2 regions of the Bacteroides parvus genome follow, and region 2 is predicted to be linked to the other one. Evidence: riboswitches for the same ligand, from Rfam matches in the RefSeq annotation. Region 2 holds a riboswitch; the other holds the start of a gene.

Evidence for each region. Region 2 has a riboswitch for cobalamin ahead of JXR92_RS15810 (TonB-dependent receptor plug domain-containing protein). Riboswitches for the same ligand answer to the same signal wherever they lie in the genome.
Region 1: linked by a shared signal. The riboswitch ahead of JXR92_RS09705 (tryptophanase) and the one ahead of JXR92_RS15810 (TonB-dependent receptor plug domain-containing protein) in region 2 are both predicted to bind cobalamin.

Annotation. Positions count from the first base shown of each region.
Region 1 covers NZ_CP084680.1:2,421,005-2,427,018, reverse strand. The annotation lists gene JXR92_RS09710 (sensor histidine kinase) at 1-476, shown strand, start outside; cobalamin riboswitch at 803-1,004, shown strand; gene JXR92_RS09705 (tryptophanase) at 1,278-2,651, shown strand; gene JXR92_RS09700 (4'-phosphopantetheinyl transferase family protein) at 2,657-3,286, opposite strand; gene gldE (gliding motility-associated protein GldE) at 3,297-4,643, opposite strand; gene JXR92_RS09690 (single-stranded DNA-binding protein) at 4,667-5,125, opposite strand; gene mutY (A/G-specific adenine glycosylase) at 5,198-6,014, opposite strand, start outside.
Region 2 covers NZ_CP084680.1:3,839,599-3,845,612, reverse strand. The annotation lists gene JXR92_RS15820 (RecQ family ATP-dependent DNA helicase) at 1-2,002, opposite strand, end outside; gene JXR92_RS15815 (Cof-type HAD-IIB family hydrolase) at 2,069-3,301, opposite strand; cobalamin riboswitch at 3,402-3,600, shown strand; gene JXR92_RS15810 (TonB-dependent receptor plug domain-containing protein) at 3,660-5,675, shown strand; gene JXR92_RS15805 (YncE family protein) at 5,729-6,014, shown strand, end outside.

The DNA.
Region 1 (6,014 bases), 1.4 Mb from region 2:
CCAACATGATCGATATGGAAAAGGTGGACATCAGCATGCTGGTTTCAAACATCGTCAACGAAGTGTCCCTGGAACTGGAACAGAAGCAAATCACCGTTGTCAATTCCCTAAAATCGAAGATACAGTTGCGGGGCAACTACTCTCTACTCTACTCCATCTTCCGCAATCTCATGGACAACGCCATCGCTTATGCCGGCACCAACATACACATCAACATCAGTTGTTTCCGCGAAGACGAGAATTACTACTATTTCAGTTTTGCCGATACCGGCATCGGCGTTTCTCCCGAACATCTGAACCGTTTGTTCGAACGCTTCTACCGTGTAGACAAAGGACGCTCGCGCAAGTTGGGCGGCACCGGCTTGGGGCTCGCCATAGTGAAGAATGCAGTCCTTATTCACGGAGGCACCATCTCTGCCAAAAACAACCAAGGCGGAGGGCTGGAGTTTGTATTCACACTGGCAAAAGAGAGATAACAGCCCGTTTTACCACACCAAACAAAATGCTTTGCATACCTCTGGAGAAGGTTCTTGTGGCAAGTGTGGCTTGTATTGGTATCTTTTCACCTTACCGACATGACGGATTGCTTAAATCGCCTTAAGTCACTATCAATCAGAGAGTAATTTTGCCAACCTATTGCCATGCTTTTGGCAAACTTTTGCCATGCCTATGGCAAAGTTTTGCCAACGCGGTGACAAAGTCTTGCCAAGAGGATGGCAAAACCTTGCCAATTTGTCGGCAAAAAGAAAGAGAGCGGGGAAGAAAATTTATCACTCATAGAATTGTTTTCTCAAAAAGAATCCGTATCTTTGTCATGCATTGGTTCGCTCCCCCTCTTCTGGGAAAGCGATTAAAAGGGAATCAGGTGTAAATCCTGGACAGTCCCGCTGCTGTAAGTTTCGTGCAACGTTGCAGACAATTACTCTATGCCACTGGAATATTCTTCCGGGAAGGCGCCTGCAACAGAAACAAGTCAGAAGACCTGCCATGCATACTTTATCATTGCTTTCGAGGAAAAAGCGTTGAGTCTAATGAGCCGGACAAACCGTCCATCATTTCATTCATCAAACCTAATTCAGAGAAAGTAAAGAAGGTAATAAACTCTGCCAAGTTTATTTGATGATGTCCGGCCGAAGTGATTTCGTCCGGACATTTACATTACAAAAAGTCATATTTAAATTGATTATTACATAGATTTTACCTAAATTCGGCACATTAAACCGAAATAATCGGTTTATCCGTTAACCTATTGTCAAATTATTAAAGATACAGAGTCTATGGAATTACCATTTGCCGAAGCATGGAAAATAAAAATGGTGGAACCTATCCGTAAAAGTACCCGCCAGGAACGCGAACAATGGCTGAAAGAAGCCCACTACAACGTATTCCAACTCAAATCGGAACAAGTTTATATCGACCTCATCACCGACTCGGGCACCGGCGCCATGAGCGACCGCCAATGGGCAGGCATGATGCTGGGCGACGAAAGCTATGCCGGAGCCACCTCATTCTTCAGACTGAAGGAAGTCATCACCCGCCTCACCGGATTTGGATACATTATCCCCACCCACCAGGGACGCGCTGCCGAAAATGTACTCTTCTCCTACCTGGTGCACGAGGGCGACATTGTGCCGGGAAACTCCCATTTCGACACCACCAAAGGACATATCGAGGGACGCCGGGCACTGGCTCTGGACTGCACCATAGACGAAGCCAAACAGACACAGCTGGAAATTCCCTTCAAAGGCAATGTAGACCCTAAAAAACTGGAAAAAGCATTACAGGAACATAGCGAACGGATACCGTTCGTCATCGTCACCATAACCAACAACACCGCAGGCGGCCAGCCGGTTTCCATGCAGAACCTGCGCGAAGTCCGCGCCATTGCCGACAAGTACGGCAAGCCCGTTCTCTTTGACTCGGCACGCTTTGCGGAAAATGCCTACTTCATCAAAATGAGAGAAGAAGGTTACCGCAACAAGAGCATAAAGGAAATTACCCGCGAGATGTTTGACCTTGCCGACGGCATGACGATGAGTGCCAAAAAAGACGGTATTGTCAACATGGGCGGATTCATAGCCACCCGCCGGAAAGACTGGTATGAAGGTGCCAAAGGCTTCTGCGTGCAATTCGAAGGCTACCTCACTTACGGCGGCATGAACGGACGTGACATGAACGCCCTTGCCATCGGCCTGGATGAAAATACTGAATTTGACAATCTGGAAACCCGCATTCACCAGGTGGGCTATCTAGCCATGAAACTGGATGAGTACGGGATACCTTACCAACGTCCCGCAGGCGGCCATGCCATATTTGTGGATGCCCCCAAAGTGCTGACACACGTGCCCAAAGAAGAGTTTCCGGCACAGACACTGACCGCCGAACTCTATCTAGAAGCAGGCATACGCGGTTGTGAAATCGGCTATCTGCTGGCAGACCGCGACCCGGTGACCCGCGAAAACCGCTTCAACGGCTTGGATTTGCTCCGGCTTGCCATCCCTCGCCGCGTGTACACCGACAACCACATGGATGTGGTAGCAGCCGCTTTAAAAAATGTATATGACAAGCGGGAAAGTATTACCCGCGGAGTTCGCATCACTTGGGAAGCTCCGTTGATGAGACATTTTACGGTACAACTGGAAAGGCTGTAAGAAATTTACAGACTCAATGTCAAGACAAAATCCGGAAACAAATAATAATGAATAGTGAACCGGCGTTTCTCCACCGTACGATACTCTTCGGCGGAGAATACGCCGCTTTCATTTACAGCAAAAGGCAGAATGCGCATGTGCCCACGAAAATCAACCTCGGAAGCATTCAGGCATTTAAACATGGTCTCCTTGGCCGACCAGTGCAGCAACAGTGACCAAGTGTCGGTTCCGCGAAACACGGATGGCTGTTCATCTTCGCGCATGAATTTATGCGCCACCTTCCTTACCCGTTCACCATACTGCTCAATGTCAATGCCCACTTCCCGACCCGGCAATCCCAAAACAACAGCCACATAACCTTTCGTATGCGAAATACTGAGAGAGGCGGAAGCATCTGCCAAATAAGGTTTCCCACTGGGATGATAGGCAATCTCTTTCTCTTCTCCCGACAGCGTGTAAAGCAATACACGGACAGCCAGCCACTCCAGACGGCGGTGTGCTGCGGTGAAACGCCGCATACCTTCCCGGTATACTTCCTGATGAGGAAGCATGGCCAGCAATTCCTCCGGAGATTCCTCCGTTTTCCAAATTCCCCATCGGCAGGGAAGAGCGGTATGTTGTAAGAAGAGGGGCATGAGGCAAGGATTAAGGATTAGGGATTAGAGGAGTTGAGGCATTTACTGTAAACTTCACTTTCAGGATACGGCGGTTGTCCATCTCCAGCACCTCAAACTCATAACGGCCGTAGGTCACCTTTTCATGGAGAGCAGGAAATTCCCCCTTCAGCTCCAGCAGAAGTCCGGCAAGCGTATCGGCATCCCCTGCCACCTCATCGAACGTTTCCTCGTCTATCTTCGTTATTTTATAGAAATCGGTCAGCTGGGTCTTGGCTTCAAATACCCAAGTGTGGTCATTCAGTACGGCATATGTACGTTCTTCATCATCGTATTCGTCATGAATTTCGCCCACAATCTCCTCAATAATGTCCTCCATGGTGACAATGCCCGACGTACCGCCGAACTCATCGACCACAATGGCTATATGAATCTTGTTTGCCTGAAAATCGCGCAGCAAATCATCAATCATCTTGGTTTCGGGCACAAAATAGGCGGGCCGGATAAGCGACTGCCAGCGGAAATTATCCCCTTTGTTCAGATGGGGAAGCAAATCCTTGATATAAAGCACCCCCTTGATATTGTCACGGTTATCCGCATAGATGGGAATACGGGAGTAGACATTCTCTACAATGCACTTCACCACATCCTTGAAAGGGGTACGAATATCCAGATCCACCACATCGAGGCGGGAAGTCATAACCTCCTTGGCTGTCTCTCCACCAAAGCGGATGATACCTTCCAGAATATTGTTCTCCTCCGAAAGTTCCGCCTTATCGGTCAATTCTAGTGCATGTGAAAGTTCATCGACCGATATATTATGGTTCTTGCGGACCACATGCTTGTTCAGGAAAGAAGTGGAACGTACCAGCATAGATGCCATCGGATAGAATACGGAACGGCAAAACGTGATGCCGGGAGCAGCAAAACGGCAGAAAACCAGCGTTTTCTGAGCCGAATATATCTTAGGCATGATTTCACCGAAAAGCAACAGCAAAAACGTAAGGACTACTGTCAGAATGAGGAACTCTGCAATGGGAGAATGAAATTGGAACACATTCATAAAAAAGAAGTTACAGAGCATGATTATGGTTACATTCACGAAGTTGTTTGTAATCAGAATCGTCGCCAACAAACGTTCACTGTTATCCAGCAAATTACTGATTTTCTCATCCGAAGGATGCTTTCTCTCCGCTATTACATTTAAGTCTGACGGAGAAAGAGAAAAAAAGGCTATTTCGGAAGCTGATGCAAAGCCGGAAACGAGCAAAAGCAAACCTGCCAACACAATGGCTACAATGGCCGAAATAGAAGGAGTCTGTACGGATATACCGTTAAAAACATCTGCCAACTGGCATAAATAAGCGTCTGGGTCCAAAGATTTTGGTTTTAGTTAAACAATCAGAACGGTAGATCGTCCGTCGGGTTATCTTGTGCAGGGGCAGCCTGCGGTTGTACCGGTTGTTGCGGCTGGGCTGTCGCTCCGGCTTGCGGCGCAAACGGCGCATTGCCCGATGCCGATGCACTTTTAGGTGTCAACATTTCCATTGTATCTGCAAAAACTTCAGTCACATAGCGCTTAGCTCCTGTCTGGTCATCATACGAGCGAGTGCGAATTTTACCTTCAATGTAAAGTTTATCTCCTTTATGCACATATTTTTCGGCAGTTTCTGCCAGTCCACGCCAAAGCACAATATTATGCCACTCAGTGCGGTCGGGAACCTGGGTTCCATTCTGCAAAGTGTATCCTCTTTCTGTAGTAGCCAAAGAAAAAGTAGCTACCGCCACCCCACTGTCAAGGTATCTCACTTCCGGGTCTCTGCCCACATTTCCTAACAATATCACCTTGTTTACTGACATAAGCTTCTATTTTATTAATTTGCTGCCAAAATTAACGAGAATATCCACACCATGCAAGAATACAGACAACTTTTATATATATTTCTCCAAGAAAGCATGTATCAGCCGAGGCACCGCATAACGGTCCAAATCTTCGACCGCAACCTGCTGGTAACCTGAAAAAGAACCCGAATTATCGGGTAGAGTGACCTCATAGAAATTGGTATAAATCACTCTGTGGGACAATACATGCTTCACTCCCCGAAGTAGTGTACGGACCATCCGCACCTCTCCCTCTGCAAACAGTGCATGAAACTGCGGACATGCCAGGAACTCCTCTTCGGATAAATCTTTTTCCGTTTCGATTAGAGGCAATTCAAAGAGATTTTTCCAGATATCGTTCTCCGTCCTCTTATGTATCAAAGTATGCGCACCCATACGTACATATATATAATTAAAATAGCGGTTGGTAGTCTTTGTTCTGTGCTGCTTCACGGGCAGTTGCTGCACTTTGCCTTCCAACAAGGCTCTGCAGCTACCAGACAAAGGACAGAACAGACAGTTGGGCGACTGCGGCATACACTGCACGGCTCCGAAGTCCATAATCGCTTGGTTATAATCTGCCGGTCGGGATTTATCGAGCATCTCTCTCGCCAAAGCAGTAAAAGTTTTTTTCCCTTCGGTAGAATCAATGGGAATATCAATGCCGAAATAACGGGAAAGCACCCGATATACATTCCCGTCTACTACCGCATAAGGCATGTCATAGGCAAAAGAACAGATGGCCGCTGCCGTATAATCCCCTACCCCCTTCAAAGCACGCACCTCTGCATAGTTTTTTGGAAATGTACCCTTCATGCTTTTGGCTGCGGCATGCAGGTTGCGGGCACGAGAATAGTACCCCAGGCCC
Region 2 (6,014 bases):
CAATTTCCAACGCAGAACAGTTGACTTTCATACGGTATTTGGTAAGGTCTTTGACGGCTTTCCATACCTGTTGTATTTCGCTAATGCTAAGTTTCGTTTGGTTTAGCAATATAAAATGCTTGTCCAAATCATTGTCACTATAAAGCACATAACAACGTGCGCTAAGACCGGGATCACGACCTGCTCTGCCTGCTTCTTGAACATAATTCTCCAGCGAATCGGAAATATCATAATGTACCACAAGACCGACATCTTTCTTGTCGACTCCCATGCCAAATGCGGATGTGGCCACAATGATGTGTACCTGATCGTTCATAAAAGCATCTTGGTTGGCAATTTTTTCATCGGCTTCCATTTTCCCATTGAAAGGGAGTGCCTTGTAACCGTCGCGAGTCAGTTTTGCAGCCACTTCCTTTGTCCGTTTGGTGCGTGATACGTAAACAATTGTCGGACAATCGGCTTCTGCTACAAGTTCTCTCAGTTTTAAATATTTATCATTGTCATTCTCTACATGTATGACGGAATAGTGCAGATTCGTTCTTGAGGCCGTTGATGCGAATAATTCCAAGTTCAAATCCGAAGTCTGCTTGAAATAGTCACAGATGTCTTGGATTACTTTCTGTTTTGCCGTGGCCGTGAAACAGGATACAGGTATCGGGGTTTTGCATTTTTTCTTTTGCTGGTATTTTTGGATGAATTTGCCAATGTAGAGATAGTCAACCCTGAAATCCTGCCCCCATGAAGAAAAGCAGTGCGCTTCGTCTATCACAAACCTTACAACGTGGCGCGCCATCAATATTTTCTCGATTGTTTTTGAACGGAGCATTTCGGGAGAGATATACAACAACGAGGCTTCTCCGTCTTGTACTCTTTGTATGGACAGTGATCTTGTGATGGGGTCTAACATCCCATTTATGGTTACGGCATCCGTGATGCCTCTGTCGGCAAGGTTGTCTACCTGGTCTTTCATCAAGGACTGCAAGGGGGAGATGACTACCGTAAGCCCGTGCACGGAGTGCCCAGCCATGAGTGCGGGCAATTGGAAAGTAAGTGATTTGCCGCCGCCGGTAGGAAATATCGCCAGTAGCGATTCCCCTTTTACCGCAGCTTGGGCAGCACGTTCTTGCAGTGGCTCGCCTTCGTATGTCCGGAAGCGCTCATATCCGAAAAATATTTTTAGGTTATGGAGCACATCCAATTGCGTATGGCAGTAGTCGCAGCCTTCTTTGCAAGTAGTGTGTCGCAAGAGTTTTACGATAAATTCCACTTCCGGATAATTATAAAGTACCCATCCGGGAGTGATGGAGCGGTAATCGGTGGTGTCAATCAGAGCCAAAGCGTATGCCAATCCGCATGGGTATTGATTGATGAGCATGTCAAGGTCGGCATGTTGGCAAATTTTTCCGGCATAAAGTTCTTTAATAAGTTCAGGTATTCCTTTATGAATATACTCCGCACTTACCATATTGAGAAATCCTTCAAATTCTTTCTTGTCCTTCAGCAACGATGCGAATAGTATACGCTTTTCTTTTGGTAATGAATGCCAGCATGCTATTTCATCCAGTAATAAGTCTTTTGCTTTCTTGCAATCGTTCACCGGATTGTTCATCTGTTCGCTCATCAGTTTATCATCTTTCACAAGCCTGTGGTAAGGGTGTTCAGGGAACAGTAAAGGCGAAACATAAAGTGTATCAACTAAAATCCAGCGGCAAATTTTGTCCGTAAACAGGTATTTAGCATCATGGTGAACGATATTGTGTCCGCAGATGTAGTCTATGTCGTTTAAGAAAATGAATAGTTCTTCTTTTGAGGTTTTATGAAATGTCGTGTCATCATGCTTGAGGGCTCCTATATCATGGATTCTGTGGTCTTTCAAGCCTATTTCAACATCTACTATGGCATAATTGTAGGCATTATATGGTACAGAGGTGGTTTTATAGCCGATGATATTGTTTCTATCCTCGGTTTTCTTGATTCCTATAAGCTTGCTCCATATTGACATATCTCAATATAATAAATAGTTTTACAACTTGGATTTGTTATGTGTCTGTATCGTTTTTTTATTATTTTATCTTTTCTTTATCACACTATTCACTACCCGTATAGAGGAAACCAGTTTATTGGTGGAAGTAAATACGTCCACATTCCATATATGGGATGAGCGTCCTTTGTGCAGGATAGTGCCTACTGCCCTTACGGTATCTCCTTCGTGTGCAGAAGAAATATGATTTCCGCTGACTTGCATTCCCACGACAATCTCATCAGGTTCGCAGATAATCATGGAGCCGAGCCCGGCAACGGTTTCTGCCAAGGCAAGGGTGGCACCGCCATGCAGAATGCCGAAGGGTTGGCGGGTACGGTAGTCGACCGGCATGGTTGCTTCTACGCGCTCATCCGAAGCGTATGTGTATTGAATGCCCAAGTTTCCCATCAATGCGTGTCGTGCCCGTTCGTTCAGTAAATCAAGAGGCACCTCTGCTGCACGCACTTCTGCCAATATTAGTTTTTCTACGGCCAGGGCCACTCCATCTTCTTCATTCGATGCGGTCACATAGTCTGCACAGACCTTTACAGAATCTTGTGAATGTCCCATAGCTACCCCCATGCCGGCCAATTGGAGCATGGTCACATCGCATACGCCATCTCCAACGGCAATGACTTCTTCCCGTGTTACTCCCAAATGCTCTAATAGGGCGCCTAACGTATTCGCTTTATTGACTCCGCAGGGCACCACCTCTAAAAAGTAAGGCTCGGAACGGAAAGCATCCAGAGTACCTGCCAGGCGTTTTTCCCAATGTTGTTCCAGCCCTATCAGAGCTTTTTCCTTGTCACTCACCAGCATGCACTTGCAAGGCGCGAAGTCTATGGCAGTAGAGAATTCATCTTCCCTGATTATCTTCAAATTGTTTAGCAGGGCTTCATTCTTTATATATTCATTGTCCGGACTATCCGTAATGAGGGTATCATCGTGGTAGGTGAAGATGGCAAAGCCGTTCTTGCGGGCTTTCTTTTCCAGATAAGGCAGCATTTCCGGATTGATGCGTCGTTCAAACAATATTTCTCCGTTCTGTGCTTTTATTATCTGGCAACCGTTATAGGAGAGAACAACCCCTCCATAATTGCCGAGTTCGAGGGTTTTGGCCAGTGGCATCAGTCCATAAGTCGGCCTACCGGATGCCAAAACTATGCGCACTCCCATCTGCTGGACCTTTAGCAGAGCGGCTAATGTCCTTTTACTGATTTCTCTTTCATCATTGAGTAGCGTCCCATCTACATCAAGAACCAATAACTTATATTTCATGGCAACTCAATTTTTGGGTTATTATGTTACAAAGTTAGAAAAATGACTGTTAAAACGGTAATATTCGTTTTATTGTTTACTGAAACTTCTTTTATTTATCCTATCTTTGTCCACGTTTTGTTCCGCGTTCTCTATCCGGAGAAGCGGATGAAAAGGGAATCGGGTGAAAGTCCCGAACAGTCCCGCTGCTGTGAGTTCCATGCTCGGTGTATCATACTTGTGCCACTGTTCTTCGGAAAGAACGGGAAGGCGATGTACCGGGAACGAGTCAGAAGACCTGCAAAACAAAGTCGAAAAATTGTCCATTCGAGGAAAGTGGGCAGTGCGCAAATGGTTTAAGATAATCTTCATTTATTCTATGTCAGGAAGGACTAAGGTACTACTGGTCTGTGCTGTTTCAGTGGGTGCAAGTATATTCCGGCTCTCTGCCCAGGAGGTGGGAGGAGATACGATTACAGGGAAAGTGCATCAGATAGAGAAAGTGACAGTGACAGCACGCAGGTCGCCCAATAAAGTGACTTCTGCCGTACCCATACAGACGATGTCACGGCAGGATATCAGCCAGCTGGGAATACAGAATATGGCAGATGCTGTGCGCCGTTTTGCCGGAGCCAATGTAAAGGACTATGGAGGCATTGGAGGACTGAAAACGGTTTCCATACGCAATATGGGAGCAGCCCATACAGCTGTCAGTTATGACGGGGTGGCGGTGAGCAATTGTCAGGCAGGGCAGATAGATATCGGGCGTTTTTCGCTGGACAATGTTTCCATGCTTTCGCTCGCCATCGGGCAGTCGGAGGACTTGTTGCAGTCCGCCCGCTTGTATGCGTCGGCCGGTGTGCTGGGCATAGAGACGGAAAAACCTCATTTTGATGACGGGCGCAATGCCGCTTTTCAGGCACGGGTGCGCGGAGGGTCGTTCGGCATGGTCAGCCCCTCGTTGCGCTGGTGGCAGAAACTGGGCAGCCGTACACGCGTGGCGGTAGATGCCGCTTATATGAGGGCGGACGGTAATTACCCTTTCACGCTGGTCAATGGAAAATACGTGACGGAAGAGAAACGTAATAACACCGGCATCTATTCCTGGCAGGGCGAAGCTACCCTTTATCATACTTTCAAGGATGACAGTGAACTGGATGTGAAGGGTTACTACTTCTATTCCCGTCGGGGACTTCCAGGGGCGGTTACGCTCTATAATCCCCTTTCCGATGAAACGCTTTGGGATGAGAATACTTTTGTGCAGGCACGTTATAGGAAGCATTTTTCGCCCCGATGGAGTCTGCAGGCACAAGCAAAGTATAATCATGGCTGGAACAAATATAAGGATGAGGGTAAGGAATATACCAACGGATATTATCGGGAAAATCACCGGCAAGACGAATATTATATTTCCGCGACCGTTCTCTACCGTCCTTTGGAAGCTTTGACCCTTTCGTTGGCGCAGGACGGGGTGATAAACAAGTTGCGCAACAGTTTGCCGGAATGTCCTTTCCCCACAAGATATACTTCCATCAGTGCCTTCAATGCACGCTACCGGCAAGGATGGCTCACGGCCACGACCTCGCTGGTGCATACCGCCACTTCGGAGCATGCCGAGAAAGGTACGGTCCCCGATGACTTCCATCGTTTTGCCCCCTCTTTATCAGTCAGTATGCAGCCTTGGCAGGACGAGTCGCTGTATTTCCGGTTGATGTATAAGAGTACGTTCCGTCTGCCCACTTTCAACGACCTCTATTATTACCGGCTGGGCAACCGCAATCTGCGACCCGAGAAGGCAGACGAATATAATGTCGGTATCACATGGAGCAAATCCGGATTGTCTGTGTTCGATTATATCTCCGTTACGCTTGACGGTTACTATAATAATGTGACGGATAAGATTGTGGCTTTTCCCACCACCTATGCGTGGAAGATGGCGAACTACGGCAAGGTGCATGCCGCAGGTGTGGATGCCACTTTGGCGGCAACCGTTCCATTGACGGAGAAAATAAGACTGATTATGTCGGGCGGATATACATGGCAAAAGGCCATTGACCTGACCGATTCCGACGCGAAGAACTATAAGGACCAATTGCCTTATACTCCTCTTCATAGCGGAAACGCGTCCGCCATTGTAGAAACGCCGTGGGTGAATGTGGGCTACTCGGCGGTAGGAGTGGGAAAGCGTTACTATTTGTCGCAGAACATTCCGGAAAATGAGATTGAGGGCTATCTGGAGCATACGATGAGCCTCTCTCATGAGTTTGTTTTGGGCGGTTGCCGGCTTCTGTTGCAGGCCGAGATTATAAATCTGACCGATGAGCAGTATGACGTGATAAAATATTATCCTATGCCGGGCCGTTCGTGGCGGTTGACGGGTACTTTCAAGTTTTGAATAATCTATTTATGAACAATAAAAACTAATTATAAACAATAACAACTGTAATTATGAAAGTAAGAAGTTTATTATTCGGTATGCTCTGCATGCTTGCTTTGGGTGCCTCTTTGGCATCTTGTAGTGACGACGATGACGATTCTCTGGATGACGGCGGGTCGAAGGTGACACTGCCGCAGACGCGTGTCTATATTCTGAACGAAGGCTCTCAAGGAGCCAACAATGCAGGACTTGCTTTTTATGCACCCAATAAGGATGCGGATTTTATCAATGATATCTACAAGACCCAAAACAATGCCAAGTTGGGTGACCTTGGTCAGAGCATGATTGAGTATGAAG